2 linked regions of the Stieleria varia genome follow. Each later gene encodes a partner of the first gene's protein in a complex. Links are inferred from orthologs where the notes say so. Each region holds a gene or a part of one and is shown on either strand. Other genes may lie near its edges.

Region 1 (15,934 bases):
CCGGAAGACGCCAAGGCAGCCAATATCCGCCAAGGCGAACGGGTGATCGTCGAGTCACGTCGCGGGAAATGCGAGTTGCCGGTCTGGATCGATGGTCGTGGTCGCCCACCACGCGGAACAATCTTCGTTCCCTTTTTTGACGAAACGAAGCTGATCAACAACTGCACGCTGGACGCTCACGATCCGTTTTCTAAACAGCCGGACTACAAGAAATGCGCCGCGCGCGTGAAGAAACTGGCCGAGGCGCCGTCATGATGCGACGACTTGCACCGATCTTTTTTTCCTGCATCATCGCCATCGCGGTGGTCGGTTTCTTTGTCGGCATCATGGACGGTGTGCCGCAACCTGACGGTTTGCATGAACCGGCGCTCGTCGCGAAATTCGACAATGAAAAGATCGAGGAAAATCCGAAGCTTATCCCCGCGGTGTCGTACGCCGACATTGCCGAAACACCGATGGGTCCGACGAAGGCCTGGCAAGCCCAGCGGCAATCGTTGTCGCAGCCGCAGTACGATCTCTACGCCAAAATCGAGCCGAGCAAATCGGAGAAAGAAGCGTCCGGCAAACTTCGGGCGTCGCGTCGCGCCTTCAACGGTGCTCCGCCGATCATTCCGCACCCGATTGAAAACACGACAGACGCAGCTTGTTACGCTTGTCATGGTAGCGGCGTGCAGATGGCGGGCTTAAAAGCCAGCGTGATGTCTCACCCGTTCCTGGGCAATTGCACTCAGTGTCACGCACCGATGCCGCCGGCACCGTTCCAAGACGCTGGCACATCGGTCGAATCGAGTTTTGTCGGACTGCCGGCACCGAAAGCAGGCAAGCGAGCGTACCAGGGAGCACCGCCGACAATCCCACACTCACAGTGGATGCGCGAGAACTGTAACGCGTGTCACGGCGGACCCAACGGATGGGCCGGAATGGAATCAACGCACCCGTGGCGAACCAACTGCACCCAATGCCACGCCCCCTCTGCAACGCTGGACCAAATGCCCGAAGCGGAATGGTACGGTCCGGAATCTGTGCCGATGCTGCCACCACTGGATGTCGTTACAAAATAGCCGGAGAGAAATTTGACGCAAAGTCGCGAGAGCCGGAGTGATGCAGAGGAGGACGACCGTACTGCCAGGACGAAGTCGTCGGCGATCAAGCGAATCGCCTTTGCTGCTCTTTGGCTTCCCGCTTTTCTCTGGACGCTTCTATTCCGCCCCGCTCGCGCCAATCAAAGCCGCCGCGATCTACTCCAAGGACGTTTCTGGCGACTGATTCCGTCGGACCGGTTTGTACCGTTGGTCACTCGGCTACCCAAACCGCACCAACCAGAGCCAGCGACGCAGCCACCACGCAGCATCGGTGGCATCAATATCGACCCGGTGCCGCCGACTGATCTTGGCAACCGATCGGTATCGCGAACCATCCCTGTGCATCGTCCGCCGGGAGCGATCGACGAATTTCAATTCCTCACCGGATGCACCCGATGTGGCGACTGCCTCACCGCGTGCCCTTATGACGCGATTGTCCAAGCACCCGATCGACTCGGAAATATCGCCGGCACGCCTGTCATCGAAGCCGACACTTCCGCGTGCATGATGTGCGAAGACTTTCCTTGCATCGCATCGTGCAAGCCTGGTGTGCTGATCGACACGATCCCGCCGATCATGGGCACCGCCCGTGTGATTGAGCACCTATGCTTGGCTCATCACCACACCACTTGCACCGTGTGCAGCGAACGTTGCCCCGTCGAGGGCGCCATTGAAGTCACTCAAGGCAAGCCGATCGTCATCGAAGACACCTGCACCGGATGCGGAGTATGCCGCTACGTATGTCCGGCACCCGAAAACGCCATCCTGCTGATGCCCGCCTTTGAGCGGCCGAGCAAGAAAGGGTAGAAAATGACGGGTAGAAAATGACGGGTAGAAAATGACGGGTAGAAAATGACGGGTAGAAAATGACGGGTAGAAAATGACGGGTAGAAAATGACGGGTAGAAAATGACGGGTAGAAAATGACGGGTAGAAAATTGCGGGTAGAAAATTGCGGGTAGAAAATTGCGGGTAGAAAATTGCGGGTAGAAAATTTTGAAGAGCCCCCCACCGTGCATCCTCCCCCGACAATCTTCTACTCCTGCAATCTCCTACCCCTGCAATCTTCTACCCCGACAATCTTCTACCAAATCGTCTCAACGTCGCCCGCATGCCCATCACTTGCCGGCGGAAGGAATTGGTAGAAAATTTTGAAGAGCCCCCCACCGTGAATCCTCCCCTGACAATCTTCTACCAACAAGTTTCCTCCGAGGTTCGCGATGATGAATGACGATATCAGCGAGATCCTGCAAGCCGAATGGTCGGCCGATCAGGTCTTGCAGTTGTTTGACGACTTGCGTGACGGATCTGATGTGCAGCACGTGCAGCTTAAGTCGGCTCGGACCGATGCCACCGTGACATTGGCGGAAGCAAGAGACTCGTTCGCCGCCCAAGAAGCAGTTGCGATCCAAGTCCGCTATGTGTTCGAGAATGAAATGTGGTGTGACACGATCATGCCGGGGGACCCCACCACCAAGATCATTCGGAATCGTGTGCCAAATGCCTGAAAGTGATGTAGTGCCGCAACCCCAAGCTTGAATACATCTTTGCGAATGAACCGTCAGATTCAAATCCTTTGCTGGCCGATCACAACACAAAGTCCAACTGTCTGCCGCTGCGAATCAACGGCAGGTTGCAAACCTGCCCCACCCAAGCACACGTACGAGAGGCTTGAGCGTTTCTGGCGTCCCCCGGGCACTTATTCCGGTGCCAGGAACATGAACGGAGCCGAGGCTTTGAAGTTGTCCGTCTGATTGCCTCCCAGGCCAGGGTTTCCATGGAGTTGCAGTTTGCGTACTCCTGAGCTCGCTTCAAAATTGATTTGTTTCAGATCAACCCACAGGAGACTGGGACTGGCGGTATCTTCAAAGAAGTAAACGAGGTTCTTCTGATCGGCGACCGTGCGCCAGATGGTTGAGGAAATGTTCGGCTGGTCGGGCGTGCTGATCCCTCGCGGTACGCTTACGTTTCGCATCACGCTGAAGACTGCCGCGGTCGCCTCACGCGGGTCGGCTGATTGCGTGGTCGCGTTGATGTAAAAGCTTGCTCTGGCAAAACGATCGGCGGCTCGGTTTGTGCCCGGCAGCATCACGGTTCCGCCAATCTGCTGCCAGTATTCATTGAGCGCCAACTGCTGATCGTAAATCGGCGAGTTGGTCATCACTTGGTACTGTCTGCCATGGTGGATAACGAGCTTGCCATTGATGTACTCGAAAATTGCCGAATCACCGGATGGGTCGGAAATGGACAAATGGATCGTACCTGCCACGCCGTTGGGAGCCACGACGCCAACGATACAGAACGGTTCTTTGCTCATTTCATCGACGGCTTCTTCCACGGTCGCGAAGCTGTCCAGCACATATTGTGTCCAAGCAGCAATGGACATCTTTGGACGCGGATCTTTGTTGGGATCTGGGTATTCGCTTTCGACCAAGAATAAAAGATTGGCGACCAGCCCTTTCTCATTCATGCCGTCTGACGTCCCGCCTTCGTAGATCGAAGCGACGACGCTGCCGTACTGGCTCGTCCAAGCAAACCCTTGCTCTCCCATGCCTCCGTCCCGCTGCATGCCACGGGGGAAGATCCACAGGTTGGATTGCATGTCTTCCCGCCAGTCCATGGTTCGACCCGTCACCGTCTGCCCCGCCTTGCCAAAGTACACCGCTCGACTGCAAGCATTGGTAGTTTGAATCGCTGGCAGGAATATTGGTGCAAGCACAAGACAGACTGCGGCGACACGTGTTGTATTCTTCACAAAATACCTTTCGCAATTGATTTCAGTTCTGAATTCAGTTGGCGTTGGACCACCACCGATCGCAACAACTTGGTAATCCTACCGCGAGGGCAATTGGGACGCTGTCAAAGGGAGAACGCCGCGTCCCGCTTCGGATGGTTGTGTCATCCGCTTAGAGTTACGTTGAGGTGTTTGGGATTGAAGGCAAATTCCCGCTAAATACTTTGATCCCGCTGCGTTTTAAGTGGGACGCTCTCTAGCGCACTGCGGGCATGCACTAGTGGTCTGGAACAGCTAAAAGTTAGGGTTTAACGTAGTGGATCTTGCCAAAGATCCCACCGCTACAGGATCTTTAACAAGATCCACTACCCTAAAAATAAGCTACAGGATCTTTAACAAGATCCACTACCCTAAAAATAAGTTGTCCCAGACCACTAGCTTCTTGCCGCTCACCATTGCAGGTCGCAATACAACTTAGCCAGCACTCACTTCGTCTACTGGAACCCATTAGCGTTTGCGCAGAATCAGCAAACAGTCATTCTGGGATCCGTCGGTGTTGTTGAGTGTTACGGTTGCACCTCCGGTCACCGACTTTGTTGTCGGATGTTCGCTGACTTCGCCCGTTCGCGGGTTGAGAACCGAGACGGCGTACTGGGCGTTTGATCCCGAGAGATCCAACGTCGTTTCTGAAACAGTCGCCAAGTAAACCAAATAGCATTCACCTGGCAGAGCGAGGCAATACTTGGTGTTGTCATGATCGGGATTGCCGATCAGCTCGTCGGCGGGCAACATCTTTTCCAGCGGCAGTTCTGCTTGGCGAAAGAAGTCCAACGCGATGCGACAGTAGTCCCAGCTTTTGTCACGCGAACGCCAGTCTTCGCAGACCAGATCATTTTGGGCGTATTGGTAGCCAAAGTAGTACTCGACGCCGGCGCCGCCGCCCATCAGCGTACCCCACAACGTTTGCCGGCGAACTTCGTCAGGTGTGTAAGTCATTTTGCCGGCGCGGTCGTGTCCATCGTATCCTTCGTAGCCGATGTCCGGGCATTGGCCGTGTGCAGCGGTCCCTGACTCGTCAAACGCGACGATCCAAGGTTTGCCGGCTTGGATGGACTGAGTGACCCAATGTACGGTCTGGTGATGGGTGTCATGAATACCGCTGTTCTGCAGAGAGACGCCGGTCAATTTTGACTTGTTCCCCAGCAGCGGTTCGTAGACTTTAGCCTGTTGATCGGGGAACGTATGAATGACGATGTTGTGGTCATACGCATCGAGCGCTGCGATGTAATCGATCATTGCGGTTTGTTGCTTGGTCGTCTGCGTGTTTTCTTCGCCGAGGTTCCAGTTGAGAGCCAGGTTGTGACCAAAACGTGCGACCAACTCTCGGCAATAAAGTTTTCGTTGCGTTCCCAGGTCTCCGCCGTCCAAGCTTTCGGGGACAAGGCCGGCGTTTTTTTTGCCGCTTCGGTTGTCGTCGTTTTCGGTCTCTTGCATTTTGAAGTGCAGGTACATGTCGCGATCCGTGCCATGATCAAACACGACGCCCCACTGATCCAGTTTGCTGCAGTCGTAGTGAAGCTTGTCATTGCGTTGTACGAAAGGCCAGACGTTGTCACCATCGCCGCCGGCGTTGTACGTCAAGAACGAGAACGCATTGCAGCCTTTGTCGGCCAAGTAGTTGACTGCGCCGATCAGTCCCTTTCCCTTGCCGTTGCGCCAAGTGGGATCGCCATCTCGCCAGTCTTTGAGGTGAGGAGCCCACGTTTTCAGCGGAACCTTGCTCGGTTTGCCTGCGACCGTGTTGTCGAAATCAGCGTAGCCGAGCAGCGTCTCGGGCGCGTCGGCTCCGGCTTTGAGGAAGTACCGTTTGCTGGTGGCGTGTTGCAGGTATCGCTGGCCGACGTACTGCAAACGACCTTGCGCACGCAGGCTCATCGGCGGTGCGTTGCTGGCTGTGACCTGGAACTCGCCGGACTTGCCGTTGCAGGATTCGATCGGGGTGCCGGCTGCATCCAACTTGATCGCAACATCGTCGCCTGAGACGAAGTTGACTTTGTACGTCCACTTACCGGTGCGATCGGGGGCAAAGCGTGCTTGCCATTTTGTTCCCGCCTCGGCACCGCTGTTGGCGGCATCGCCGTCGGCGGCAAAGAAGCCGGGAATGTTGTACTGAGTTCCGTCGCTGTGTCGAAAGGTGACCGTCAGGCGTCGATCCAGGAAAGGGTTCGGAGCGTTGTCTTGCTCGTGGGCGAACGGTCCATCGATCGTCAGTGTGATCTTGTGCCACTGTTGCAGTGTACCTGTGATCGTGACGGTTCCCTCACCATCGGCTTGTCGTGGTTGTCGGAGCGGTGATTGGCTGGCTTGCTGGGACGCATCGGTCGAGTCTGAGGGCGTGGCAGCTAATGCTTGGACAAACTTGAATGCTTTGGGGGCTGTGCCGGCAAGCACCACAGGTTCCGGTCCCAAGCCGGTTGGACGGGGAAAGTCACGATTGGTTGTCATCAACCACTTGTCGAACTCGAAACCGTCTTCGCGCATCGAGAAGGAAACCACGTGTCGGCCTGGAGAATCAATGTCCAAGAAAATCTTGTACGGCTCGCCGCAATGCTCTGCTTCGGTGCGCTGCTTGCTTTCCCATCGCCAAGTCTTTTTGCCCTCGCACCACTGCAGTCGTTGTCCGGACTCGGGCCATTGGCCATCGAGTCCGACATGCAGCCCGTTGTCTTCGCCGCCGGTGGAGTGGGCGCGCACCCAAACGTAATAGCGACCTGCCGCTGGCACGTCGACTTGGTAGCTGACGACTGCCATCTTGCCCGGTTCGGGGGCGAAGTTTGTTCCCTTGATCAGGCGATCGTCGTGAGTACGACGCGTGTCGGGCAGGATTTCCAGGTAGGCTCCCCCGCTGGCACCGGCGACATGGTTGGGATCACCATCGGGCGAGATCTCAGGCGTGAGTTCCTGGTGTGTGAGATAGAACGCCCGCGTGTCCGTCATTTCTTGACGAACGAAATGTTCGGCTTCCACAGCGATGACGCCGCCCCGATCACCGAAGACCAAATCGCTGGTTGTGATCGGAGCTTGGGCGTGGAGCCCGACGCTTTTCAGCAGGGCAATGCAAGGCACCGCGAGTGCCAGAAAGAGGCGAAGAGTCATGTTCACAGGATCTCTTGGGAGAAGACATTTTTCTGGACAGATCGTTTTCTGCAGAAAAGCTTGGCGGAGCCGTCAACGACTCGCCTGAGCGTACTCCCAAGGATACACGCATTGGGAGAGCGGCTAAAGCTCGCCGCCTTCGATTGCCGAGAATTCGGCAAAGACGGGCAGCTGGCTGCTGACCGTTTCGGCTTCGGAGATGCTGAGGTTGTAATTTCGCAAGAAATCCAACGCGCCGCCGCGTCCGAGGTACTCGCTCGTGGGTACGGGATCGATCAAGACGTTGCCCGTCTGATGTCGGCCAAAGATATCCGTCGGTACGCTGCGAACCGAAGCGACCATGTTGTCGCCCATGATTTGCGGAATCATGTACCGATCGTCCGCTTGTAGCAGCCCGAGCATCACCACGTCGTCTTCGCCGCGTCCGTCGGACCGAACCGATTGAAACAGCCCTGGCATCAGGGCAACCTCTGCGCCGGCACGCTGCAAGTTGATGTGGACATTGACGATACTGAACGTCCAAGCGTTTTGCGGCTTGGGGCGTGCCGCACGAAACCAAGCGACCAAGGGCGCGTAGGTCATGTTTCCGCCGGGATCGGCAACGCTGTAGACCTGGGTGCGATCGACGCGGACCGTTTCCGTGTCGAAAAGAATCGCCAGTTGCTCCGGATAGCCGTGCGGTCCCGTCGTTTCACCCAGCACGTATTCGTAACTTCGGCCGCCTTCGTTGAGAGTATCGACCAAGCGAGGGATGATGTCGCGTTCCGGGGTGCTGATTTCTTGCAATGCCAGCACGTCGAATTGGTGTGCGATGCGGACAATGTTTCGGCGGGCGAGGTCGTTATTGAGTTTAGACGGGCCGAATCCGTTAAGAGCCCATGAGCCGATTCGCAGATTCCGAATGCGTCGGATGCGGGACGTGACCAGTTCGTCAGCGGCAGAGGGTGCCAGATCGGCCAGTACGGCGTCGTTGCGAATCAACGGTGCGTCGAAGGGATTGTCGAACGAGTCCAGGCCCGGTTCGCGGGTGATCCCCACAAACATGGTCGAATCCCCCAAGGGGTTGCCGTAGCCGTCGTCGTTGTGATCCGCATCTTGCACGTTGGCGCGAGGTCGGACCGAGATCGCGTCCAGTCCGGTGACTTGATAGCGACTGAGGAAATAGAACCCGCCACCGACGAGCGCAAGCACGATCAGAGTGCTCGGTAGACGACTGGAGCGTGTTTCGTCACCCATGAGGTTTTAAAGATGGAATCCTGAGTCAAAAAAAGAGCTTCGGGGGTCATCCTCTAGAGATCGATCCGACCAATCGCCGAAAGACAGTTCATTGGCCCATTTTGCGGCTCTGGCGGCGATGACCGACCGGATGACTTGAATCGTCGTTACGACCCCGTGCTGCGGAGAAGTTAAAATCCGGGACGATTCCTCTCACGAAGGCCTTGCCGGAATTGCCGATTCCTACCCTTGCGTCGTATCCTATCGGCACAGAACCGGTGTAAAGAAACGGTGCACTGCCGGTGCACTTTGCCGGAGATGCCGAATTCCCACTTATTTCGCCTTTCTGAAAAGCCTGGATCGTGAGCAAAGAAGTCAACGTTGAGATTCCCACCGTGGGTGAGTCGATCACGGAAGTCCAACTGGGAACGTGGTTGAAATCCGAAGGCGACTGGGTCGCGTCGGGGGAAGACCTGCTGGAAATTGAAACCGAAAAGGCGTCCGTTCAATTGCCTTCGCCCGCCGACGGATTCTTGGAGAGCATCACCAAGCAATCCGAGGAGTTTGCCAAGGTCGGCGAAGTCATCGCCAAGATCCGAGTCGCCCCGAGTCCCGGTGGCGGTGACGGTGGTGAGACTGCCGGCTCGGCACCGGCCGAATCCAGCCCCTCAAGTGGCGCTACTGCATCCGGTGCATCTTCCACCGGTGCATCTTCATCCGCCGGCGCGTCCATCATCATGCCCGCCGCCCAGCGTTTGTTGACCGAGTACGGCCTCAATGCTGGGGACATCAAAGCGACGGGCCCAGGAGGACGGCTGTTGAAGGAAGATGTCGAGGCTCACTTGAGCAAGTCGGCGCCCTCCGCCCCTGCCGCCGCCGGGCTCACGGCTCCAAAACCTGCTGCCGCTGCTCCTGCAAAGCCCAGTGGGCCGCCGCGACCAACCTCCTTGGTCACCAGCGACCCGCCGCACCGCAGTGAGGAAGTCAAGCCGCTGAGCATGCTGCGTCGAACGATCGCCGCTCGCTTGGTTCAAGCTCAGCAGAACGCCGCGTTGTTGACGACGTTCAATGAAATCGACATGAAACCCGTCATGGAGATTCGTCAAAAATACAAGGACGCGTTTCTCAAGAAGCATGGCGTCAAGTTGGGCTTCATGTCGTTCTTTGCCAAAGCCTCCGTGGAGGCGCTGCGTCGTTATCCAGCGGTGAACGCCGAGATTCGTGAAGACAACGCGATCTTTCGCAACTATCAGGACATCGGGATCGCGATCGGTGGTGGCAAAGGGCTCGTCGTTCCGATCTTGCGAAACGTCGAACGGATGTCGTTTGCCGAAGTCGAATGGTCGATCGGTGACTTCGCTCAGCAAGCAGGCGAGAACCGTCTGCAACCCGAAGACCTGATCGGCGGCACGTTCACCATCAGCAACGGTGGTATCTACGGATCACTGTTGAGCACACCCATCGTCAACCCGCCACAAAGCGGCATCCTTGGTTTGCACAGCATCCAAGATCGCCCGGTCGCGATCGACGGCAAAGTCGAGATCCGGCCGATGATGTACGTCGCGTTGACTTACGATCACCGAATCGTGGACGGCCGCGAAGCTGTGGGATTCTTGAAAACCATCAAAGAAGTGATCGAAGACCCCGCACGATTGTTCCTGGAACTTTAAGGCACTCGCCCAGTCTTGTTTTTGGGATGAGCCTGGGCTGATCAAAGGGTTGGTGTTGTGGCACTATGGCGCTCCGCAAGTTTCTGTCACCTCTCCCGACGCAGCTGGTGGCCCCCAGTGAGCCTCAGACGCTAGCCGTGGGCCTGAGGCGGATTGTGGTGCCGGCCCACGGCTAGCGCCTGAGGCTCACTCTGATTGCGATGCATGGGACAAAAATATGGACTGAAAAATCAATGTCAACGCCAGATTTTGAACAGCCCAGGGCTTGCCTGGGACAAGCCCAGAGCAAGCCCAGAGCAAGACCGGCGGAAGCAAGAAAAACCTTGCGCAAACCGAGTCCACAACCCTCGCTTTTTGACAGTTCAGGATTATGGGGTGCGGCCATAGCGAAAGTCGTGCGTGACTTTCGCCGCTTTCTGCTGACGGCCGGAACTCTTGACGAGTTTCGCTACCCTAAGATTTAGCGCAGCAAATCATGAGTGCATATCAACGTTCGCACGTTTTTTTATGCGCCCACACCCCGCCGAGGTTTTGCGTCGGATATAGTCGGGCAAAGGCACCCCTTTCTTCTCCAGCACTTTTCTAATCTAGGACCGATTGCATGAGTGACTCCTTCGAGAACCCCTACACGGCTCCCGTCGCGTCCCCATCGGTCAACCCGTTGAGTGCTCCTGTCCTGTACAAGCACAGCGGGAAAGTGCCCGTCGGCTCGATGGTCCTTGCCGCATGCATCTTGGTCCCGCTGGCCATCTTGATGGGCGTCGTGTACTCCGCCGCCGTTGTCTATCTGCCGTTCATCAAGCTGCGGGGGCTGATCACGTTGTTGTACGGTGGGGCACTGGGAGCGATCGCCGGTTGGCTTGCGTATCAGCTCAAGTTCCGAAACAACTTGGTCGTCATGCTGATGGGGCTGGCGTTCGCTTTCGTCAGCTACTATTCCGCGTGGGCGGTTCACCCGGCGTTGGTGATCTCGATGGACGAAGGGTTCAACTCTGATGTGATCGTAGCGGCGATCGTGGGTTTCCTGCCTCAAATGATCCTCGGTTGGATGGAATTCATTTACACCCAAGGATTGTGGGGAATGGGCAACGGCGGCAACGCGGTGAGCGGATTCGGTGCCGTTGCGATTTGGTTGTTCGAGGCGGCCGTCATCTTCGGGACGGCATGGGTCGCTCGCTCCGCGGCATACGGCGATCGTCCGTTCTGCGAAATCTGCAATCGCTGGACGGATGAGACTCAGGAACTGGCGGTGCTGCCCGTTTCGACGGCTGACCCCGCGTGGCAGCAAGTTCGCATGGGGAATTTGGACGCGTTAAAGAAATTGCAGATTTCAACACACAACACGTCCAGCTACGTCGAGTTGCGAATGGCGGAGTGTCCGACATGCGAGAGCAACGACTTTTTGTCTGCGATCGGTATCACACTGACCGTCAAAGATGGCAATGTTCAGAAGAACGAATCGCCGATCTTTCGCCACATGAGCATCACCGATGCACAGCGAGAAGAAATCACAGACTTTGCAACCGCGATGGCAGAGGCAGTCGCCGAGCTGAGCAACGACGGGGGAGATGACGAAGACGACATTCGTCCGACCATCACGAGCACTCCTGACCAGCCGGTTTGAACGTGACCCAAACGAACCATCGGACCAATCAAGTTTATGAGTCGGCAGTGGACTGGTGGGTCTGGCCGGTCTTGTTGGCTGCACCGTTGATTTGTCTCGGTTCGGCAGGCCTTCTGCTTTCACAAGGTAAGACGCAAGACGCGATCACGGTCTTGTTCGTCGGGACGGGGTCCATCCTATTAACGGGGATGTTTACGGTGCCTTGTCGCTACACGATTCTGTCGGACTCGTTGACGATTCGCTGTGGCATCCTGTTCTATCGTGTCCCATTCGAAAAGATTCAATCGGTCGAATTGTCGGGCAGTTGGCTCAGCGGTCCCGCCCTCTCGCTACGGCGAGTGAAAGTCAGTACGCCTTCGCGATTTCATTTGGTTTCGCCCAAAGACCGTGAGCTGTTCATCGAGCATCTCAACTCGGCCATCGCGAATTTTCAAGCCAAGAGCCGCTCGTAGGTCACGTCCAGTGACGAAGCCACTTTTCCAGAATGAGCAGGTTCCACAAACGATAGCCGTGGTTCTGCTCGCTTTGTTCATGTTGACGGACCATCTCGCGAACCGCGTCGATCCGCAGGAACGGCGAAATCTTTGCATCGTCGGCAAGCAACGTGTCGTGCACCATCGGCTTGAGTTCGCTCCGAAACCAATTCGCAATCGGGATGCCAAATCCCATCTTTTTGCGAGTGAAAATGGATGAAGGGATCATCGACCCGAAGGTATCTTGCAGGATCAACTTGCCACGTTTGCCACGGAATTTGTGATGCACAGGCAATGATGCGGCGAACTCCACCACTCGATGATCCAGCATCGGTTGGCGAACCTCCAGTCCGTGAGCCATTGATGCGATGTCCACTTTGGTACACAGGTCACATGGCAAGTAAGTCAGGATGTCGGAGATGCTGGCTCGGGTGACGTCATCTCGTTTGTTGGAACGTGCCCAAGCGGATTGCAAGAAATCAAATGGATCGTCGCCCGGCAAGGTTTGCACGAATTCGTCCGTGTACAAATCTGCACGCAAAGACTCGGGAAAAATCTGTAGCCAATTCATGTAGCGTCGTGGCGCGGTCTCTCCCATTGCTTCAAGGAATCGTTTCCCGCGTCGAATGATCGAACGCCGTTTGTTGCTGTCCGGCAAACGCTGCAAGAGGCTCGCCCCCGGGATCTTGTGAACGGGAAACCAACGTTGCATTCGCTGGCTGAGCCAAAGGGCGCGATAGCGTTCGTAGCCGGCAAACAATTCATCCCCACCGTCGCCCGACAATGCCACGGTCACCTGCTTTCGCGTCAGTTCGGACAGATACCAAGTCGGAACGGCTGAGGAATCACCAAACGGTTCGTCGTAGTGCCACACCAATTTGTCGATGATCTCAACGCCATGCGGTTGCACCTCGAACCGTTGATGCTCGGTCCCCAAGTGTGAGGCGACTTTCGCGGCGTAGGCCGTTTCATCAAAATCCGCGACGGGGAATCCGATGCTGAATGTGCGAACGGGTTCGTCACGCAGTGATTGTGCGATGGCGGTGATCAATGAAGAATCGATGCCGCCCGACAAAAATGATCCCAGCGGCACGTCGCTTTGCAGACGCAATCGAACGGAGTCGGTGAGCAGTTCCGAAAGACGTTCGCGTGCTTGGGCGGCAGAGATTTCTTTTTCATACGCGGGGTCAAAATCCCAGTATCGCTCAACAGTGACTTTCCCGTCCTGGTAGATCAAGAAGTGACCTGGAGAGAGCTTGCGAACGCCTTTCCAAATGGTCCCCGGGTGCGGGATGTACTGGTACGTCAGGAACTCGTCGATGGCACCCGGATCGATTTCATTGCAAACACCGGGGACGGCGTGCAACGATTTCAGTTCGCTGCCAAAAACAATGCGGTCACTGGTCGCGGCGTAGAAGAGCGGTTTTTGCCCGATTCGGTCACGGGCCAGAACCAAACGATTTCGTTTCGCGTCCCAAATGGCGATCGCAAACATGCCGTTGAGCTGTGCGAAACAATCCGTCCCGATGTCTTCGTAGAGGTGGACGATCGACTCACCGTCGCCAGAGGTCGTGAATTGGTGCCCGGTGCCTTCCAAGCGACGGCGCAGAGTCTGGTAGTTGTAGATCTCACCATTGAAGACCACACGGACATTGCCGTTTTCACTGGATAACGGCTGGTGGGCTCCTTGTACATCGATGATCGAAAGACGACGGAAACCGAGTGCGATACCGACATTTTGGCCGTAAGCATCACGATGATTGGGGCACAACCATTGCCCGTGTTCATCCGGTCCGCGATGCGTGATCGCATCGGTCATTCGCTGCAACTGGCTTTCGCCAATCGCTAGTTCATCGCGCCGCCAAACACTGCCTGTGATCCCACACATATGAACGTTACTTTCCGCAGACAGGGTTCGCTAGTATCTAGGCCGGATTCGCATCAACCGGAGTGTGCTAGCACCCGGAATATTCACGCAACTCACGATAGTCTTCGCAATGCGTTTGCACGAAACGGCTTGCGCGGATTGGTGCCGAAACCAGTCTGACCAAATTAGCCGCCACGCGATAGCGTCCGGTTCTTTCGCATGGACGCTGGAACCGAACGCTATCGCGTTCCGGCTGATGTATCAAATTGTAACGCCCACTTTCAACGCAAACCAAGTCGCTACTACCACTCGGTCGTCTCCACTCAGGGCTGCGATTTCAATTCACGGACACGCAGGTCACGCCAACGGACTTCGTAGGGGCCCTCACCTTCTTTGATGCCATGGACCTGTAGACCCAGGAAACCGCTCAGGCTGGAGTCTGGGTCGCGAATGTCGGCAATGGGGACATCGTTGACCCAAGTTTGTAAACGAGTTCCACGGGCTCGGACGGTGTAACGATTCCATTGGCCGTTGCGAAACGCATCCAGCACAGGATGCTCTTTTGTGATCCAGTTTCGCCCCGTGCCCTCGCTGTAGAGATACCCCGATTCCCCAGGTGCGTTTTCGATTTCCACTTGCGGACCGTGAACGCGGCCGGACTTGTAATCGGGTTTGCTCTGTGAACGAATCTGCACGCCACTGTTGAGTCCCTCGTCGACTTTGACCTCAAAGGTCAACTCAAAATCGCCGAAGTTTTTTTCCGTGCATAGAAAGGAATTCGGGCTACCGATCGCGGTCTTTCCGACGATCACGCCGTCTTGGACTCGAAAGGTTGCCGTGCCGTTCTTTTGTGTCCAACCGGTGAGGTCCGTGCTGTTGAACAGTGGCGTCCAACCAGCGGCGGTGATGTCGGGGATTTTCTCGTCGCCGGGGACATCTGTTTGTGCGTCGGCATCCGCTGTATCGTCGTCCGATGGCTCACTGGAGGATGCCGGTGCTGCGGGGTCTCGCACGGCGGGTGTTTCGCTGGTGAGCATCGATTCGCTGACCGGGCCTTGAGTCACGGTGCCCGTGGCCGCCCATTCGGCTCCACGAGCGAGAGAGACCTGAAACGCGAGCCCTTGCATGGCCGTTACATCGTGGCCCAGGGTGGTGTGAAAACATCGGCCGCCGCCATATTGAATCGTCATCAGGATGGGTTCGTGGTTTCCACTGCCGCCGGTCGATGTGTCGCTCTGCGCGGTGGCCAGCACATGCATGTTCTCCGCAGGACCTCGTAGTAGTGCGTACAATTCGTCTTCCGTTTGCATCCACGAACTTGGCAAACCGGCCGTGATCGGATGCTGGCTGTCTCGAACGACGATCATGAACGGCGTGCGTTTGCCGTGAGAACCGCCGCGACCTGGTTCGGTGTTTCGCACAAACGTTTTCTTGTCATCGTTCCAACGAACGTAGGGACCGCTCTTTTCATTTCGGCCACCCCAACCTCCCAGACCGATCATGCGGTTGTACGCCCGCCAATTCGAGAAAGCGTTGTCGGCTGCGTGAACACAAACGAAACCGCCTCCCTCGGCGACGAACTGCTCAAAGGCCGCTTGCGTTTCCTCGCTCCAGGGTTCGCCGTTGTAGTTGGAAACAACGAGGTCGTAGTCCGCGAAGTTCGGGGCAAATGAATTCATGTCGCCACCTTTGCCGGGGGTTGTTGCCACATCGACTTGAAACAACCCGGTGCCGACCAACGTTTGCTGAATCAGTGGCGTCGTGGTCTGCCACTTGTGATTGTTCTGCCCATCGATAATGAGCGTCTTGATCGGCGTTTTCTCCGTTTCTGCACCTAGCACACTTCCGGCAAAAGGGCTGATCAGCAAAGTCAGGAAAAAAACGAAGGGAAAGGACAGGTGCGTCGTCGAGACTCGATTCATCGTATCCGTGGGAGTGGTAATGTGGGGAGGGAATACGGATTGGCGGTGCGGCATAGTTTACCATGAGGCGTCGCGTGATCAGGTGCCCACCGACGCCGTCTGTCGCTGTTTTTTAATCTTCCGTAGGATGACGCGGTTCGTTGAACCGCGTCAGTTTGGCTTTTTGGCACCCCAATTCACTGTGTCGACGTC
Region 2 (16,430 bases), 1.1 Mb from region 1 along the record:
GGGGTTAGCCGTTTTGGCGTTAGCCACGGTTGTGCCTTGATTTTGGGGTTAGCCGTTTTGGCGTTAGCCACGGTTGTGTCACGAAAACCGTGGCTAACGCCAAAACGGCTCATCTACCGAACCCACGTTCTAAGACTGGACGATGCACTAGCAACATATTATCAATCGTCGGTGTAGTGGATTTCGCCAGAAATCCCTTGCAAAAGGAATTATGGCGTATCCCACTACGAAGTCTGCCAGCAATTGAATCGCTGTTCCCCAACCACAAGGTAATGAAGCAATGTTTCGCCGATTTCTTTCAGTGTTTCCGATCTTTCTCGGAGTTTGCTTCGTTCCGACAGGCGTTTTCTTCCAGCCTGCGTTTGCCGACACATCTGTCAACAAGATTTCGCATGCTTCGCTGGGCGATGGCCCATTGCACCTCTATGTTGGCAAGGTCTCCTTGCCCGCCGATGGACTCTGGACACCCCTTGTACCAAGTTTGCCGGACGCCGATTCACAAAACACCCTCCGCGAGCTGTACTTGGTCCCGACCGACAAAGCCCGCCTGCGTGACCTCGGCAAGCGGATGTATGCGGCGCTACAGCAATCCAGTGTCCAGAATGGCCGCTGGCAGGTGCGTATGGGATACGAAGCATGCCGCCAATTCGCAGAAGACCACGACGGCGTTGGTCCTGCGGACTTCGCGGACTTCGCCAACGAGAAGCGTTGGGAGCACGTCGCTAAGAATTGGGATGCGTTGAATTTACGAAACAATGAATTGCTGGACGCGATCGATCACCAGCAACTCGTCGGCCCCTTCTTGCATCTGATCCCGGCTGCAAAGTTCAAGTTTTCGGAGCCAGATGCGAACCTTCAACGCAACGGTGTCACCAGACAAATCGTTCCGCAGGACAAGCGAGTGGTTCTTGCCTTTGAACTACGTCCACTCATTGACGACGGCAAGCACTGGGTTCTGTACACGGATGGCAACTGCGAACGTATCGATGTGGATCCCGAATTGATCGCAGCGCAAAAGGTCACGATACGACCGATTTTGGACAAGGATGCGGCAAAGGTCGCTGCCGAGAAGGACTTCGTGGATTACATGATGGTGGTGGTGTCCAGCCGAGCGATGGACGCCCCGCTGAGTTTGAACATTCATAATCAAGTGCTGGGCCAAAACGAAAAGGTTTCTCTTAACATCCCACAAGCTGCCGACGTGCCCTACGCCCAACTCAGTGGCAATCTCAGCGATGCGAGAAACTTTGCTTGGCAACCCTATCTGAAGGCAAGCCGGGGTGGTGTCCTGCACGTTTGGAATCAAGCGGGCGCGCCTCGCCAAACTCCAGACGCTCGGCGGAACCTGTCAATGTTCTCCGTTCTGGGAGGACGCGCTGCGATCGAAGAGACCTTGCAATTGCAGGATCTTGCGGTGACAAGGTCCGATGAAGCTCAAACGGTTGAGATTGACTCACTCAAGGGTGTCGAAGTCACGTCGCATCCGTTCGAAGCGATGCTCGGCGGCGCACAAGGTGGTAGCTTGGAAATGGCCCGTTATGTTCCAGCGGATCGACTGTTTGTCTACATCGGCAAGCCGGAATCCATCCCTGCGATGCTCGACAAAGGTGCTCCCTTCATCGCCAGCTTGGGCACATCGCTGACACGCAACTGCCTGCAGTACAACCTGGAGTCTCGCTATTTGAGTCGACTTGGGATGACACGCGACTGGGTCGATACGGTGCTTGCCTCGGGTTTGACCAGTGAGATGGCGTTGTTCGCACCCGATCTGTTTTTCATCGACGGCACCGATGTCACGGTCGTGGCTAAACTCAGACAGCCCGAGCTGCTGCGGCAATTGCTCGGGCTGCTGGGGGCATCCAAGCTCGAGGGCAATGCGATCCTAGAGATTCCCACCACGTCAGACGCCCCCGCGTACATGGCACTGCGTGACGATTTGCTCTTTGCCAGCACACAACGTGGTGAAATCGAGCTGGCAATTGGACTGCACGAACAACAAGGACACGATAGTCTCGGCGACAGTGCTGAGTTTCGCTACATGCTGACGCAACTCGATGTCAGCGAGCAAACTCGCATCTACGCTTACCTGTCTGACCCTTTCATTCGCCGACTGGTCAGTCCTCAAGTCAAGCTGGCCCAACGTCGACGCATGATCGAGAAAGCGAAGCTGGAGGCGATGACGGCAAGCGTCTTGCTGGCGCGGCTCAACGGAGAAGCCGAATCGATCTCGACGTCGACCCTCATCGACGAAGGGCTCCTACCCAAGAACTGGAAAGGCGAAGGCATGTCGGTCGAAGCAACTGGTTTGGTGCGTAGCGAGCGCTACGGTTCATTGCCCCGCATGCGCACCCTGCCGGAAGTCCCGGTCGAAAAGGCGACCGAGGCGGAAGCCGAAGCGTATCGGATGTATGTGGAAAATTATTCCAACTACTGGCGTCGGTTCTTTGACCCCATCGCCATCCGGCTGGACGAAGTCGAATCGAATCAATTAGAGCTTTCGACGTTCATTCTGCCGCTGGTCGACAACTCAATCTACAACGGTCTGAGGACCATGTTGGCACATCAAGATGACAACGTGCCGCTATCGATTCCAGTGGTCGAGCCAAAACCGGTTTTGCAGTTTTCGATGAACTTAAAAGAAGCAGCATGGCAGCAGATCGCGGGCAATTTTTCAGAGTTCTTTCAACGTTTCTCCGGCGCAAGCCCCGCGATGATGGATGATTTTGGTCCGAGTATCCACGTGGCCATCTTTGATGCCGATCCGATCATCGCCATGGGCAGCGGAGATATCTTCGGTGCCTTCGGAGGCGATGTGCTCCGCGGCGGCGGCAACCAGATGCTGATGGTCCCCGTGATGCTTTCCATGTTGACACGTCCTTGCAGCATCATGGTGGAGACAAAGTCGCCCGAGCAAACGGCGCAGTACTTGCGTCAAGCCGCTCTGTCTAAAACGGTTGGTGGCAATCGAAACGATTTCGCGGTTTCGTTTTACCAAGTCGATGATCGCGACGAATGGGTTTGGACCATGGATATCTTTGGCGTCGTCAAACTTCGCTATGGAGTCGAGGTACATGGCAACTACATGGTGATTCGCAACATCCCTTGGTCCAGTGACGATCAGGTGATCAATGTCGAGCCCGCGCAGCTCAATGCAGCGATGTTACAAGCCAATCCGTCGGCGTGTCAGCGGCAACTACCCGGACTTTTTGCCGCCGCGTCGGACGGCAATCGCCAAGCAGTCATGTCAGGCTTGGGGCGACTGTATCCGTTCATGTTGAGCGGTTCCAAAAATGTGGAGCAAGCCGCAGCGGAGCACCAGCGACTGTTCGGTTTTTATCCTCGACAGTTGCCCGGTGATCAGTGGCTGTGGGAAAACCATCAACTGGTCAGCAAGCAATACGGAAAACCCAGCCAGCAACGTCAACCCGCGTTCGATCCGGAAAAGCCATTCGGGCTCATGAACCGCATCGACACCTTGCAGCTTAATATGCAATTCGAAGAAGACGGCCTACGGAGCACCATCCGCTGGGGCTTGCGGTAGCACGCGGTTGAGCAAAAACTTGTGATCTCGCCCCCGTGGCTCTATCATCTGTGCTGCTAATTCCAGAATCTCGCGTGACATACGCGTCGCGTTTCCCCCAGATGATGAACACCAGGTCATGAATCAGGCCTCTCGAATGGATCGACGCAGTGTGCTGAGGCACTCTGCGGTCGCCGGAACTGCGGCGATGACCATGAACGTAGCGAACACCCAATTCGCGTCAGCCGCCGAGACGACGTCATCCGAGCCGCTGAAGATCGGTTTGGTGGGTTGCGGTGGTCGTGGCACGGGGGCAGCCGCTCACGCTCTCTCCACCGGCAACGATGTTCAACTTGTGGCAATGGCGGACGCATTTGTTGACCGATTGGAAGGCAGCTTGAGTTCGCTGCTGCGCGGCAAACCGGGCGTGAGCAAGATTGAGGCCGGAAACGGGTTTGGCAACGCGATTGATGTTCCTCCCGAACGCCGTTTCACGGGACTCGATGCGTATCGCAAGCTGATCGACAGTGAAGTCGACCTCGTGATCCTGACGGGACCTCCCGGGTTCCGCCCCGCGCACTTTCGATACGCGGTGGCCGCTGGCAAGCACGTGTTCATGGAAAAGCCCGTCGCATCCACGCCATCCGGGATTCGAGCGGTTTTGGAAGACGCCATGAGAGCGAAAGAAAAGAATCTCAAGGTCGGTGTCGGACTGCAGCGTCACCACCAAGACAGTTACCTCACCGCAATGGAAAAGATCCACGGTGGCGTCATCGGTCGTGTCACCGCCATGCGATGCTTTTGGAATGCAAGTGCTCCCGCCAAGACACCCGTTCCCCGGGAAGACATGACGGAACTGGAGTACCAAATTCGCAACTGGTACTTTTTCGACTTCCTCAGCGGCGATCATATCTGCGAACAGCACATTCACAACATCGATGTCTGCAACTGGGCGATGCAGGACCATCCTGTTTCAGCGGAAGGAATGGGGGGACGACAAGTACGCGTGGAGCCTCGCTTTGGGAACATCTACGACCACCATGCGGTTCTGTTTTCCTACGCCAACGGCACTCCCATGCACAGTTATTGCCGTCAGATCCCGGGATGCAAGAACTATGTCGGCGAAGTCATCGAGGGATCTCGCGGTCGTGCAAACCTGGGTACCGGTGCTAGCTCGCTGTCGCTGATCGATGAAACTGGCACAGAGAAAGAGCTTTGGCGGACGCCTCGTCAAAAGGGCAAGGACTATCAAAGCCCCTATCAAGTGGAGTGGAATACGCTGATCGAAGCCGTGCTCAGCGACCAGCCGTACAACGAAGTCGAGTATTCGGCGCACAGTACGATGTCCGCAATCATGGGACGAATGGCGACTTACTCCGGCAAGGTCATCCAGTGGGATGAGGCGTTGGCGTCGGGAACGGATGAGATCTTTGATCCGCTGTCCTTCGACGATGCCTCGCCCGTTCCGGCTCAAACGGATGGGACCTACGCGATCCCGACGCCCGGCAAAACGAAAGTGTTGTGATGAAGATCGGAATCATTTCGGACATTCACGGAGATCTCACATCACTGAACATGGCGCTAAGTCACATGCAATTGGCTTCAGTCCAGAGGGTCCTTTGCGCCGGAGATCTTGTTGAGCGAGGGAGCAACGATCACGGCGTGATCGACTATTTTCGTCAGCATGCCATTCCCTGCGTGCAAGGAAACCACGACGAGAACGCGGTTCGCCACCACGAGTTGCAAGCTCATGTGGAAGTCCAAGATGACTCCACGCTCAGCGCCGCATCGGTCGATTTCCTCAGAGGACTGCCACTGACGCAGTCGTTTGTATGGGTTGGCTCGACGATGTTGTTGGCACACGCTACACCATCGGACAACGGGGCACCGGTGTTCCAAGACCCCAGTTGTGAGAAACTGTCAAAGACGTTCAAGAAGGATTTGGCTCGTATGGAGGCAGACATCTTGGTTGTGGGGCACACACACTATCCCTTTGACATCCGATACAAAGGCAAGCGGGTATTGAATCCAGGTTCCGTTTGCAATCTGCAAAGCCGAGACAGCCACACCTGCGGCATTCTGGATCTCACCGATCATTCGTACACCGTTTTCAGTCTCGCCACCGGAGGTGAATGTGAGATTCTGAATCGTGAATTCACATGAGCGCGCCACGCGACTGGTTACGTTGACATCGCGCCCGAATTGGCTTGCTGCAGATCTTGGACCCACTTCGGCGTCTGCTCCAAATACGTAGCGACGTGCTTTCGTCGCGAAAAATAGTACAGCGAATTGCCACCCTGAAAGATCACCGTCAGTACAATCACGGCTGAGTAAAACGCGACGACCAAGGATCGGTAAAGCTCTCTTCCTTGAGCGCCCAACAACTGGGCGTATTCTGGGTGCGCATCCAGATCGGTGGCTCCGCTGAAGAGCATCCAACAGCAGTAGGCAATGATCAAGGTCATGAACCCCGCTTGATTCCACCCAAGCAGCGTTGCGCCTTCGGGTTTGAACGCCAGCAGTTGCCTGCGTCCTCGAAACTCCAGAAACGCGACAACGCCCAATCCGATCGCCACCAGGAGGGCAATCAAACCTGTGACAGCGAATGGCAGGGAGAGGGCTGCGATGATGGCAGTGATCCATCCGTTGAATGCAGCCACTCTTGCTGCTCGGCGAACCGGCAGTGCACGCTGAGTTGCGAAGGCCAGCTCTTGGAAATGTTGCTCCGACAATGGAGCTGCTGGCGAGTTTTCGGTCGTTGAGTCGGTTTCCACTTTTCGCTCTGCTCCATGACCAAACGTCGGTGACTAAAGGCTCCTACGTCATCCCAAAGGCTATGTGTCCCCTATGCGTGACGCAATAGGCTGGACTGCTCAAAGTTTGGAGTTGTGGCATTTTGGGTTTGCGCTGGGTCTGCTGTCACCTCCACCGGCGCAGGAGACTGCTGACTTAGTGAGCCGCGACGCGTAAGCGGCCGGGCCTACCGCATTGCCCGGTGCCTTACGGCCCACGGCTCACTCTTGCGTTCCCAATTTCGATTAAATCAACAGCCCACTAGCCTGGACTGCGTCTCGCTCAACAGCCCAGGTGCTAACGGTCGCGGCGGTTAGAACTCGCTCAGCTCCAGCCAGCGTTCTTCGGCGTCTTGCAACTCTTGCGTGATTTGGGTGAGCTGCTCGTGCAGTTTCAGCGCGGCGTCGGGATTGGTTTCGGTCAACAGACTCTCGTTCAACTGGCGTTTTTCGTCATCCAGTCGAGCGATTTTCTTTTCCAGATTCTTGATCTCCTTTTCTGTCTTGCGTTGGTCTCGCTGGTTCTGGCGATAGTCAACCGCGGTGATCTTGTCCTCAGGTGGCTTGCCTGGTTTGGAGTCGGCGGACTTGCCCGCCGTCAAATTGCGTTGCCGCTCTCCTTCGTCGATCTCGCTCTCCACGCTTTCGAGGTAGCTGTCGTAGTCGCCAAAGTAATTCTTGACCGTCCCGTTACGGACTTCGATCACGTTCGTGGCGACGCGTCTCATGAAGTGCCGGTCGTGGCTGGTGAAGATCACGGTGCCCTTGTACTCCACCAACGCTTCGGCCAACGCTTCGACCGTCTCGACATCAAGGTGGTTACCGGGTTCGTCCAGAACCAACACGTTGGCGGTTCCCAGCAACAATCCGGCCATGCAAAGACGTGCACGTTCGCCCCCGCTGAGGACTTTGACTTTCTTTTGGATGTGCGAGTCGCGGAACAGCAACGCACCGGCCATCGCAAGACAGTCTTGGCGAGTGGTTTGCTGGTCGGAGGCGTACTCCAAGTGCTCCAGGACGGTTTGTCGTTCGTCCAATGACGTGTAGACGTGTTGCGCGTAGGTGCCCAATTCGGTGCCGTAGCCCCATTTGATGGTGCCTTCGATGGGAGCCAGGGAGTCCACGAGCGTCCGCAGCAGCGTCGTTTTTCCTTGTCCGTTGTCACCGACGATTGCGGCACGTTGTCCGTGCTCGATCTCCAAGTTGATATTCTTGGCGACGACGTTGCCCGGATAGCCGATCGCCAAGCCTTCGCAGCGGGCGACGGTTCCTTGACGGGGCTGGACTCGCGGGGCTCGAATGCAGACGGTGGGCTCATCGACTTCGATCTCGGAGGTCTGAAGCCGAGCGAGCTGCTTGGCCTTGCTGCGAGCTTGGCTGGCGGTTGCCGCGTTGGCGCGGTTTTTCTCGATGAAGCGTTGCAACTGCTTTTGTTTCGCGATCGTGGTCGCGTTGACTCGGCGGTCGTGCTCCCTTCGTTCTTCACGATATTCCAGGAACGCGTCGATCTTGCCCGGATACATCGTCAGCTTGCCACGCGAAAGCTCCAGGGTTTGCGAACAGGTTGCTTTGAGAAACGCGCGGTCGTGGCTGACGATCAGGGCGGCTTTGTTGAAACCGCGCAGGAAGTGTTCCAGCAGGATTTGGGTGCGGAGGTCGAGGAAGTTGGTGGGTTCGTCGAGCATCAAGAGATTGGGGTCGTGCAACAGCAGCGCGGCCAATTTGACGCGGGTTTGCCAACCGCCGGAAAGTGCCTTGACCGGGCCTTCCAGATAGTCGCCTTTGAGTTCGAATTGTCCGGCGACTTCCCCGCAACGCCAATCCGGTTGTCCGCTGTCTCGCATCAGAAAATCCAACGCGGACTCGTCGGGCTTGAAGGGATCGTGTTGTCGGAGGTATCCGATACGCAGCGAAGGGTGGTGGATCACTTCGCCCTTTTCCAGCTCCTCGTTGCCCAGCAAAGCTTGCAGCAGGGTGCTCTTGCCGGCTCCGTTTCGGCCGATGAAGCCGACTTTTACGTCATCGACCAGCGACAATTCTGCCCCCTCCAGCAAGACTTGGTCGCCAAATCGCTTGTGGCCATCGCGGACTTGAATCAGAACGGGCATGACGGGATCAGAGAAAAAATGGTGCAGAAGGGTGGATGGAGGTCAAAACAGTGTTTTTGAGCTTCCAGAAACGGTCAATTTCGACAAACGATAGCAGGGCGGCGGCCCAGGACAATCCTCCAACATCGCGGCTACCCGGGTCGTGAACGATTTCCTAAATTGCTCGCCAGATCGTGTTTTGGCAGATGACGATTTGGTGCGACATTCCTAAACTGTTCCAAGTACGGAGATGCGGTGCCCGCCGTGGCAGGATGCCCTGTCCTGGTCGGTTACCCGTCGCCGTCTTTCTCGCCCCGCCTCAATGACCGCGACCGGCTCCGGCTGATATGAATAGCTACAGTGTGGACTACATCGACGATTTGTATGTCCAATATGTGCGTGATCCCGAAAGTGTCCCCCTTTCTTGGCGGGAGTACTTTGAGCAATTTGTCATCGGATCGGCGGCGCTGGCCGACCGGGACAAAGAAAAACGGGCCGTTGACGCCAATGAAATCGCCAAAACCACGGTATCCGTCACCGATGGGGGACCACCTCAAACGGTTCAGCCCTCGCCTAGAAAAGAGCCCACCGCGGTCACGCCTCTGCGAAACGGCCAGCCGTTGTCCGAGCAAGACATCGTGCGAGACCAAGCGCTTTGGATGTCGCGGATGCAGCACCGCATCAATCAGCTCGTCCGCGAGTACCGCGTCCGCGGTCACCTAGTCGCCAAGCTGGATCCCCTGGGTCTGGCTCGCCCCGATTCGCCCGAACTGAATCCGACTCTTTACGGAATCAGCGACGAGGACCTCAGCCGACCGCTGGACACCACGACGATTGAACACGTCAGCGGTGGGACACTGGATGCCATTCTAGAAAAACTAAAAAACACGTACTGTCGTAGCATCGGTGCGCAGTTCATGCACATCGACGACCGCGGGATTCGCGATTGGCTGCAGCAGAGGATGGAGTCGACCCAGAATCGATTGGACCTGCCCCACAAGACCCAGCGCCGTATTTACGCACGCCTGGCCGATGCATCGATTTTCGAAGAGTTCGTGCGTCGCAAGTTCGTGGGCGCAAAAACATTCTCGCTCGAAGGCGCTGAGAGCCTGATCCCGATGCTGGACTTGGCGTTGGAAAAGGCGGGCGAGCATGAGGTCAAAGAAGTCGTGATGGGGATGGCTCACCGCGGACGTTTGAACGTCATGGCGAACATCCTCAAGAAACGAGCCATGAACATCTTTTGGTCGTTCGATGATCCGAACCCCGAAATGAGTCGTGGCGGCGGCGACGTTCGCTATCACTTGGGATACAGCAGCGACTGGAAAACCGCGGCCGGCAAAAAGATCCACATCTCACTTTGCTTTAACCCCAGCCACCTGGAGTTCGTCAACGTCGTCGCGCTCGGTCGAACCCGATGCAAACAGGACCATCAGGGTGACACGGATCGCAGCAAGTGCATGACGATCCTGATCCATGGCGACGCCGCGTTTGCGGGCGAAGGCGTCGTCCAGGAAACGCTGAACCTGAGCCAATTGGCGGGCTACAAGACCGGCGGGACGCTGCACATCATCATCAACAACCAAGTCGGCTTTACCACCGAACCCAACCAGGGACGCAGCAGCACGTACGCGACCGACATCGCAAAGATGCTGCAAATCCCAATCTTTCACGTCAACGGCGAAGACCCCGAGGCGGTTGCCCAAGTCGTCGAACTGGCGATGGAATTTCGCAAAACATTCCAGCGAGACGTCGTCATCGACCTGTACGCCTATCGACGCTGGGGTCACAACGAAGGCGATGAGCCCCGGTTCACCCAACCCCGGATGTACTCGGTTATCGACCGTCGCGACAGCGTTCGAGTTCAATACCTCAAACGACTCGAGGGACTTGGAAAAATTTCTCCCGACGAAGCCGAAAAGATTCAGCAGAGTCGAACATCCAAACTGGAGTCTGAGTTCGAAGCCAGCCAGCACGAGAAATTCGTTCCCGATACGCAAACCTTGGCTGCGAACTGGAGCGATTACTTCGGCGGTGATGAACCAACCGAACCAACCGATACGACCTATGACCGTCAACGTCTGTCAGAACTCGTTGACTCGCTGACACGTTTACCGGAAGGTTTCTCGCCCCACAAAAAGCTCAAGCGGCCGATGGCCAATCGTCGGCAAATGGCTGCTGGAAAGCTGCCGTTTGATTGGGCCACCGCCGAGCTTGCTGCGTTCGCTTCTCTGTTGGTGGAAGGCTACCCGATTCGCTTCACCGGCCAGGATTGCGAACGCGGAACCTTTAGCCAACGCCACGCCGTGCTGCACGACGTCCGATCGGGTGAACGCTACACACCGTTGTCGCATCTGAGTGAAAACCAAGCTCCACTGGAACTGTACAACAGCCCGTTGAGCGAGGCCGGTGTGCTGGGATTTGAGTACGGCTATTCGCTCGATTCGCCCAACGGCTTGGTGATCTGGGAAGCCCAGTTTGGCGACTTCTGGAATTGCGCCCAAGTCATCGTGGATCAGTTCATCGCCAGCGCCGAGGACAAATGGAACCGTCTCAGTGGTTTGGTGATGATGCTGCCTCATGGTTTCGAAGGCCAAGGCCCAGAGCACTGCAGCGCCCGCGTCGAACGCTTCCTGGCCATGTCCGCTGAACAGAACATTCAAGTCTGCCAGCCCACGACACCAGCGCAGCACTACCACATGCTCCGTCGCCAACTGATTCGCAAATGGCGAAAACCGTTGATCGTACTGACCCCCAAGAGCCTGTTACGTCATGGTGAAGTGGTCAGCCCGATCGAAGACTTATCCGATGGTCAATTCCGCAAGATCCTGACGGACCCGGACGTCGCGATGTCCGACGCTCGGCGAGTGATGCTGTGCACCGGCAAGATCTATTACGACTTGCTCAAGGAACGTCGCACCCGCGAAATCAACGATGTCGCCCTGGTGCGTCTGGAACAGCTCTACCCGCTCGGCGTGAACGAAGTCCTATCAACGTTCAACGGCCTCAAATCCGGGACGGAAATCCGTTGGGTGCAGGACGAGCCGATGAACATGGGAGCTTGGCCGTACGTCAAACTCAGCTTCGGCGACGAACTCACCGCGGCAGGGTTCAAATTGATCCCAATCACGCGAGCCGAATCGGCCAGCCCCAGCACCGGCAGCATGGCGGCTCATGTTCTGGAGCAAAAGGAACTGATCGAGGCCGCGTTCGAAGGCCTGTGAGGATCAGTGACGGGCAAGTCAATGATTGGTAACGGCCAGACGCTTGGCGGGGCACGCTATCGACTTGGAAAGTCGAGCGACAATTGTCGTTCGACTTTCCAAGTCGAAAACGAACACCACCATACGCTCAAACTCAAACCATACGCATTGTGCCGTGCTGCGCAAATGTTACCTCCCCCAGCTGCAGAGACTGCTGATTTAATCGTGTTGCGTCCAGAAATGGTGAGCGGCAAGGCATTAGCCTGGATTATTCATCAGCCGGCACGCGATAGCGTCCGGTTCCCCAGTAAAGGCATGAAAACCGGACGCTATCGCGTGGCGGCTGATATGCGCAGACTGTTTTCGTGCCAATCTGCGTAAACCGTTTGGTGCAAACGTATTGCGAAGGCTGTAATCAGTGGCGTGAATAATCCGGGCTAGCCGCCGGCAGCGGTGCTTTACCCGCGGCTAACGCCTTGCGGCTCACTAAATCAGCAGTCTTCTGCACTGATGGACTCCCTACGTCCAGCGATCCGCCTGAGCTTTCGAACTCCCTGTCTGCATAATCGTTGCATCCCCGACGGCTGGTCTTCTGACCGCCCTTGGCGACTTCAATTGCCCCCCGCCCCCGGTCCAGACGTTTCGAAAGCAGACTACCCTGACGCTTTGTTCACCGGGTGAATTGGCATCCGGTGAACTGCTTTCGAATGCTTTTGCCCTCGGTTCCTTTGCCGCCCCGTCTCTCCTCCGTACTGTTGACTTCATCATGCAGGTTCGAAAAGCCGTCATCACGGCCGCCGGCCCCCGTCAAAACCGGCTCCCCCTCCAGCAACTCGTCAGCCGCCATGGCGACGATAAAACAGCGTTGCAGTTGATCGTCGAGGAAACCCTCGCGGCAGGCGTCGAGGAGATCTGTGTGGTGATCAAACCCGGAGACCAGGCCGCTTATGAATTGGCATCCGGCGAACACTTGGGTAGCCTGCACTTTGTGCAACAGCCCAAGTCTCTCGGATACGCCGATGCAATTTATCGCGCGAAGGACTTCACCGGCAACGATGCGTTCTTGCATCTGGTCGGAGACCACCTTTATCTCAGCCAAACCGATGTCGCTTGTGCCAAACAGTTGATCGATGTGGCTGGTGATTGCGAGTGCTCGGTATCCGCGGTGCAAGCCACGCGTGAAAACAAGCTGCCCTATTTCGGTATCGTTTCGGGAACACACGTTGCCCAACGAAAAGGCCTGTACACCGTCGATCGCGTCGTCGAAAAACCCACACCGACGTTTGCCGAACAGGAACTGGTCACCGCGGGATTGCGAAGCGGGCACTATCTGGGATTCTTTGGCATGCACGTGCTGACCGCCGACATCATGCCCGCAATCGAACAAGTACTGCACACAGATCTTGCCATTTTGCCGACACTCTCCGATGCACTGGAGGTGTTGAGAACCAAACATCAGTACTGTGCCTTTGAAGTCCAAGGCACACGGCACAACCTGGGCATTCGCTACGGTTTGTTGATCGCCCAACTGGCCATCGGACTTTCCGGTCGCGATCGTGACCTGATCTTGACCGAGATGGTCGACCTGTTGGCGAAAGACATCGGGGCGGGGGCAGGCCAATGAACCCCTTGATCGAAATCATTCTGTCCGAACATGACAGCATCCGCCACCGATCGCTGGAAAGCGTGTGCGGCGAGGCGTCGTTGGATCAGCTCTTGGAACACACCTCGGCATTGGACGCGTTTCGTCGCGGTCAACCCAATCTGTATCATCGAGTCCGTGCGTTGTTCTTTTTGTCAGCGATCTATCGCTATCACTTGCCAGAGCGACTGGGAACGCAGCACACGGGGTTGATTCCCTACGAAGGCTACGAGCACTTGCTGTCACGTCGATTCGTCGAAGCCATCGATACGTTCTTGGAACAGCAAACCAAGTCGGGGCCGAGCGATGGACTCAGCAGCGCCTTGGCCCAAGCCTACCATCAGTTGGGTTTCCAAACGCTGGCCGACCAAGTACGTCGCAGTGTACGAACGGTCAAAGGAAACCAGTGGATGTTCCGGCTCGGTCACCCCGCCGATCACCCCCTGCGACTGCGTCCCGAGTTGTTGGTGGAGGACGCCGCAACGGGCGCGACGCCGCTGATGCGAGAAACCACGGCTGTCCGCATGGACCTTTCGCACAGCGCCTGGAGCGACATCTTCTTTTTGGGGATGGATTATCCCGAGGGCGCGCGTGTCCTGAACATCTCCGTCGACCTGGGCGTACGTGGGCGCGACGAATGTTCACGCCCGCCCATCGAAACCTACTTGCGTGTCATCGACGAACCCGTTTTCCGTCTTGCCAGCGTCGATCTCGGGGCAACCGCTGAGATCACCGAAATCGGCGAGATGTTCGACTTTGCCCGTGACTACCTGGGACTGCTCAAAGCAGCCGTCATCGCTGCAGGGATCGTCCCTCCGGGTTTGGAAGGATGCGGACGTCCGATGTCGGAGCTGCTGGAAAGATTGGCCGGTCCCGGCAAAGGCCTGGAGTTGGTCAGCAAAATCAACGACATCCCCAAAGGCTCTCGCCTGGCCGTCTCCACCAATCTGCTCGGTTCGCTCATTTCGATCTTGATGCGAGCGACCGGCCAAGTCCAAGCACTGACCGGGCGACTGGAGGAAAACGACCGCCGACTGGTCGCCGCGCGCGCCATCTTGGGCGAATGGCTCGGCGGTAGCGGCGGAGGCTGGCAAGACAGCGGAGGAGTTTGGCCGGGCATCAAACTGATCGAAGGCACCACGGCGGAGCCGGGTGACCCTGAATATGGCATCAGCCGTGGTCGCTTGATGCCGGTTCACAAAGTCCTCGGCCCCCAGGATGCATCGCCCGAGACTCGACAAAAACTACAGGACTCGCTCGTTCTGGTTCACGGCGGCATGGCGCAAAATGTCGGCCCCATCCTCGAGATGGTGACCGAGCATTACTTACTACGCAGTGAGCGCGAATGGGCGGGGCGGGCCGAAGCAATGAAGGTGCTCGATGAAGTCGTCGAGGCCATCGCGGCGGGCGACATCCAGGCCATCGGTCGAGCCACGACGCGAAATTTTGTCGGCCCTCTGCAAACCATCATCCCGTGGGCCACCAACCGGTTCACCGATCGGCTCATCGACGCGTGTCGTCAGCAGTACGGCGACCAGTTTTGGGGCTTCGTCATGCTCGGCGGTATGTCTGGCGGCGGCATGGGATTCTTGTTTGATCCCCAAATCAAATCGCAGGCACAGACTTGGCTCGGTGAAACGATGGTCCGAATCAAACGTGAAATGCAAACGGCATTGCCGTTCGCGATGGACCCCGTCGTTTACGATTTCCAAATCAACGATCAAGGCAGCTTTGCCGAACTATTTTGCGGCGATGAAGCGGCCATGCCCGATCGCTATTATCAACTGGTCTTGCCACGTTTGCTCCGAACGCCGCTTCGTGATCTGTCCGACTCTACCCGCGAGGAGCTGCTGCAAATCGGACGTCGATGCCAACAAACCGTCGGCGGCAGTGAAACCGCGACCCTGTTGCTCAGCAGTGTGCTGCCTCACGCGATCAGCGACGAACACCGCGAAGCATCATTACAGCAACTGCTGGCTCAAATCGGATTCGATCGTGAACAACACGAAGCCGTCCGCGGTGACCTCAAGAGCGGACGTATCGGTCTGTCACAGAATCGACTTTCCCGCAGCACCACCATCACCGAAGTGCGACCCCAGGATGTCGTCGACGTGCGTGAGGGTGCCGGATCTCGCCACGTCCAGCTCGGCTCCAACGCCATCCGCAACGGTGAAGTCGCCGTCGTGACCTTGGCCGCCGGTGTCGGAAGCCGCTGGACGCAAGGTGCCGGCGTGTGCAAGGCATTGCATCCCTTCAACCGATTCGGCGGACGTCACCGCAGTTTCCTCGAAGTCCACTTGGCCAAGAACCGGGCGACAACCAAGACTCACGGCGGCGTGATCCCCCATGTGTTCACCACCAGCTATCTGACGGATCAGCCGATTCGTCAACATTTGGCCGACCAGGATCAATTCGGTTTCGACGGTCCCGTACACGTTTCCACCGGGCGCAGCGTCGGGCTGCGAATGGTTCCGATGGTCCGCGACCTGCGCTTCATGTGGGAGGAAATCTCGCAGCAAGTGCTGGACGAACAGCAGCAAAAGGTCCGTGAGAGTCTCCGCAACGCTTTGATCGGTTGGGCCAAGTCGGCGGGCGAAGCGAGCGATTACACCGACAACCTGCCCAATCAATGCATGCACCCCGTGGGACATTGGTACGAAATCCCCAACTTGCTGCGAAACGGCTTGCTGAATCAAATGCTCAGCGAACAGCCCGAGTTGAAATACTTGCTGCTACACAACATCGATACACTCGGCGCAAGCGTTGATCCCGGCCTGCTGGGATTGCACATCGATGCAGGCAACGCGTTGTCGTTCGAAGTCATCACGCGACGACTGGAGGATCGCGGTGGCGGCTTGGCGTTGGTCAATGGACGCCCGCAATTAGTCGAAGGCCTGGCGATGCCCAACGAACAAGCCGAATTCGCATTGACCTACTACAACTCCATGACGACTTGGATCGACATCGATCAATTACTCTCCGCCTTCGGACTGACGCGTGATCAACTGGGTGACTCGATTGTGGTTGACGCAGCCGTGCGAGGCTTGGCAGCCCGCATGCCGACTTATGTGACGCTCAAAGAAGTCAAGAAGCGTTGGGGACACGCTCAAGAAGATGTCTTCCCCGTCGCACAATTCGAAAAACTGTGGGGCGACATGACAACGCTGCCTGAACTCGATTCACGAT

Evidence for each region.
Region 2: odhB (region 1) and Pla52nx_RS08305 share a complex: the UniProt entries of both Bacillus subtilis proteins name them as parts of the 2-oxoglutarate dehydrogenase (OGDH) complex. The link is inferred for Stieleria varia from one-to-one orthologs.

Annotation. Positions count from the first base shown.
Region 1 is NZ_CP151726.1:1,302,228-1,318,161, reverse strand. Bases 7,737-10,702 are described here. They hold odhB (2-oxoglutarate dehydrogenase complex dihydrolipoyllysine-residue succinyltransferase), read left to right. Parts: upstream 7,737-8,548; coding sequence 8,549-9,856; downstream 9,857-10,702. Other genes in these bases: Pla52nx_RS04545 (hypothetical protein), read left to right, coding at 10,458-10,702; Pla52nx_RS04555 (deoxyribonuclease I), read right to left, coding at 7,737-8,207. Also shown: Pla52nx_RS04585 (molybdopterin-dependent oxidoreductase), read left to right, coding at 1-255; Pla52nx_RS04580 (nitrate reductase cytochrome c-type subunit), read left to right, coding at 252-1,061; Pla52nx_RS04575 (4Fe-4S dicluster domain-containing protein), read left to right, coding at 1,074-1,889; Pla52nx_RS04570 (hypothetical protein), read left to right, coding at 2,302-2,589; Pla52nx_RS04565 (linear amide C-N hydrolase), read right to left, coding at 2,781-3,836; Pla52nx_RS04560 (DUF5060 domain-containing protein), read right to left, coding at 4,323-6,971; more of Pla52nx_RS04555, read right to left, coding at 7,095-7,736; more of Pla52nx_RS04545, read left to right, coding at 10,703-11,480; Pla52nx_RS04540 (PH domain-containing protein), read left to right, coding at 11,483-11,932; asnB (asparagine synthase (glutamine-hydrolyzing)), read right to left, coding at 11,934-13,841; Pla52nx_RS04530 (family 16 glycoside hydrolase), read right to left, coding at 14,144-15,742. UniProt on the Bacillus subtilis protein: E2 component of the 2-oxoglutarate dehydrogenase (OGDH) complex which catalyzes the second step in the conversion of 2-oxoglutarate to succinyl-CoA and CO(2).
Region 2 is NZ_CP151726.1:2,398,058-2,414,487, reverse strand. What follows is about bases 8,362-11,823. They hold Pla52nx_RS08305 (2-oxoglutarate dehydrogenase E1 component), read left to right. Parts: upstream 8,362-8,746; coding sequence 8,747-11,623; downstream 11,624-11,823. Other genes in these bases: Pla52nx_RS08310 (ABC-F family ATP-binding cassette domain-containing protein), read right to left, coding at 8,362-8,420. Also shown: Pla52nx_RS08330 (hypothetical protein), read left to right, coding at 281-3,541; Pla52nx_RS08325 (Gfo/Idh/MocA family protein), read left to right, coding at 3,660-5,045; Pla52nx_RS08320 (metallophosphoesterase family protein), read left to right, coding at 5,045-5,683; Pla52nx_RS08315 (hypothetical protein), read right to left, coding at 5,701-6,294; more of Pla52nx_RS08310, read right to left, coding at 6,627-8,361; Pla52nx_RS08300 (sugar phosphate nucleotidyltransferase), read left to right, coding at 12,369-13,226; Pla52nx_RS08295 (UTP--glucose-1-phosphate uridylyltransferase), read left to right, coding at 13,223-16,430. UniProt on the Bacillus subtilis protein: E1 component of the 2-oxoglutarate dehydrogenase (OGDH) complex which catalyzes the decarboxylation of 2-oxoglutarate, the first step in the conversion of 2-oxoglutarate to succinyl-CoA and CO(2).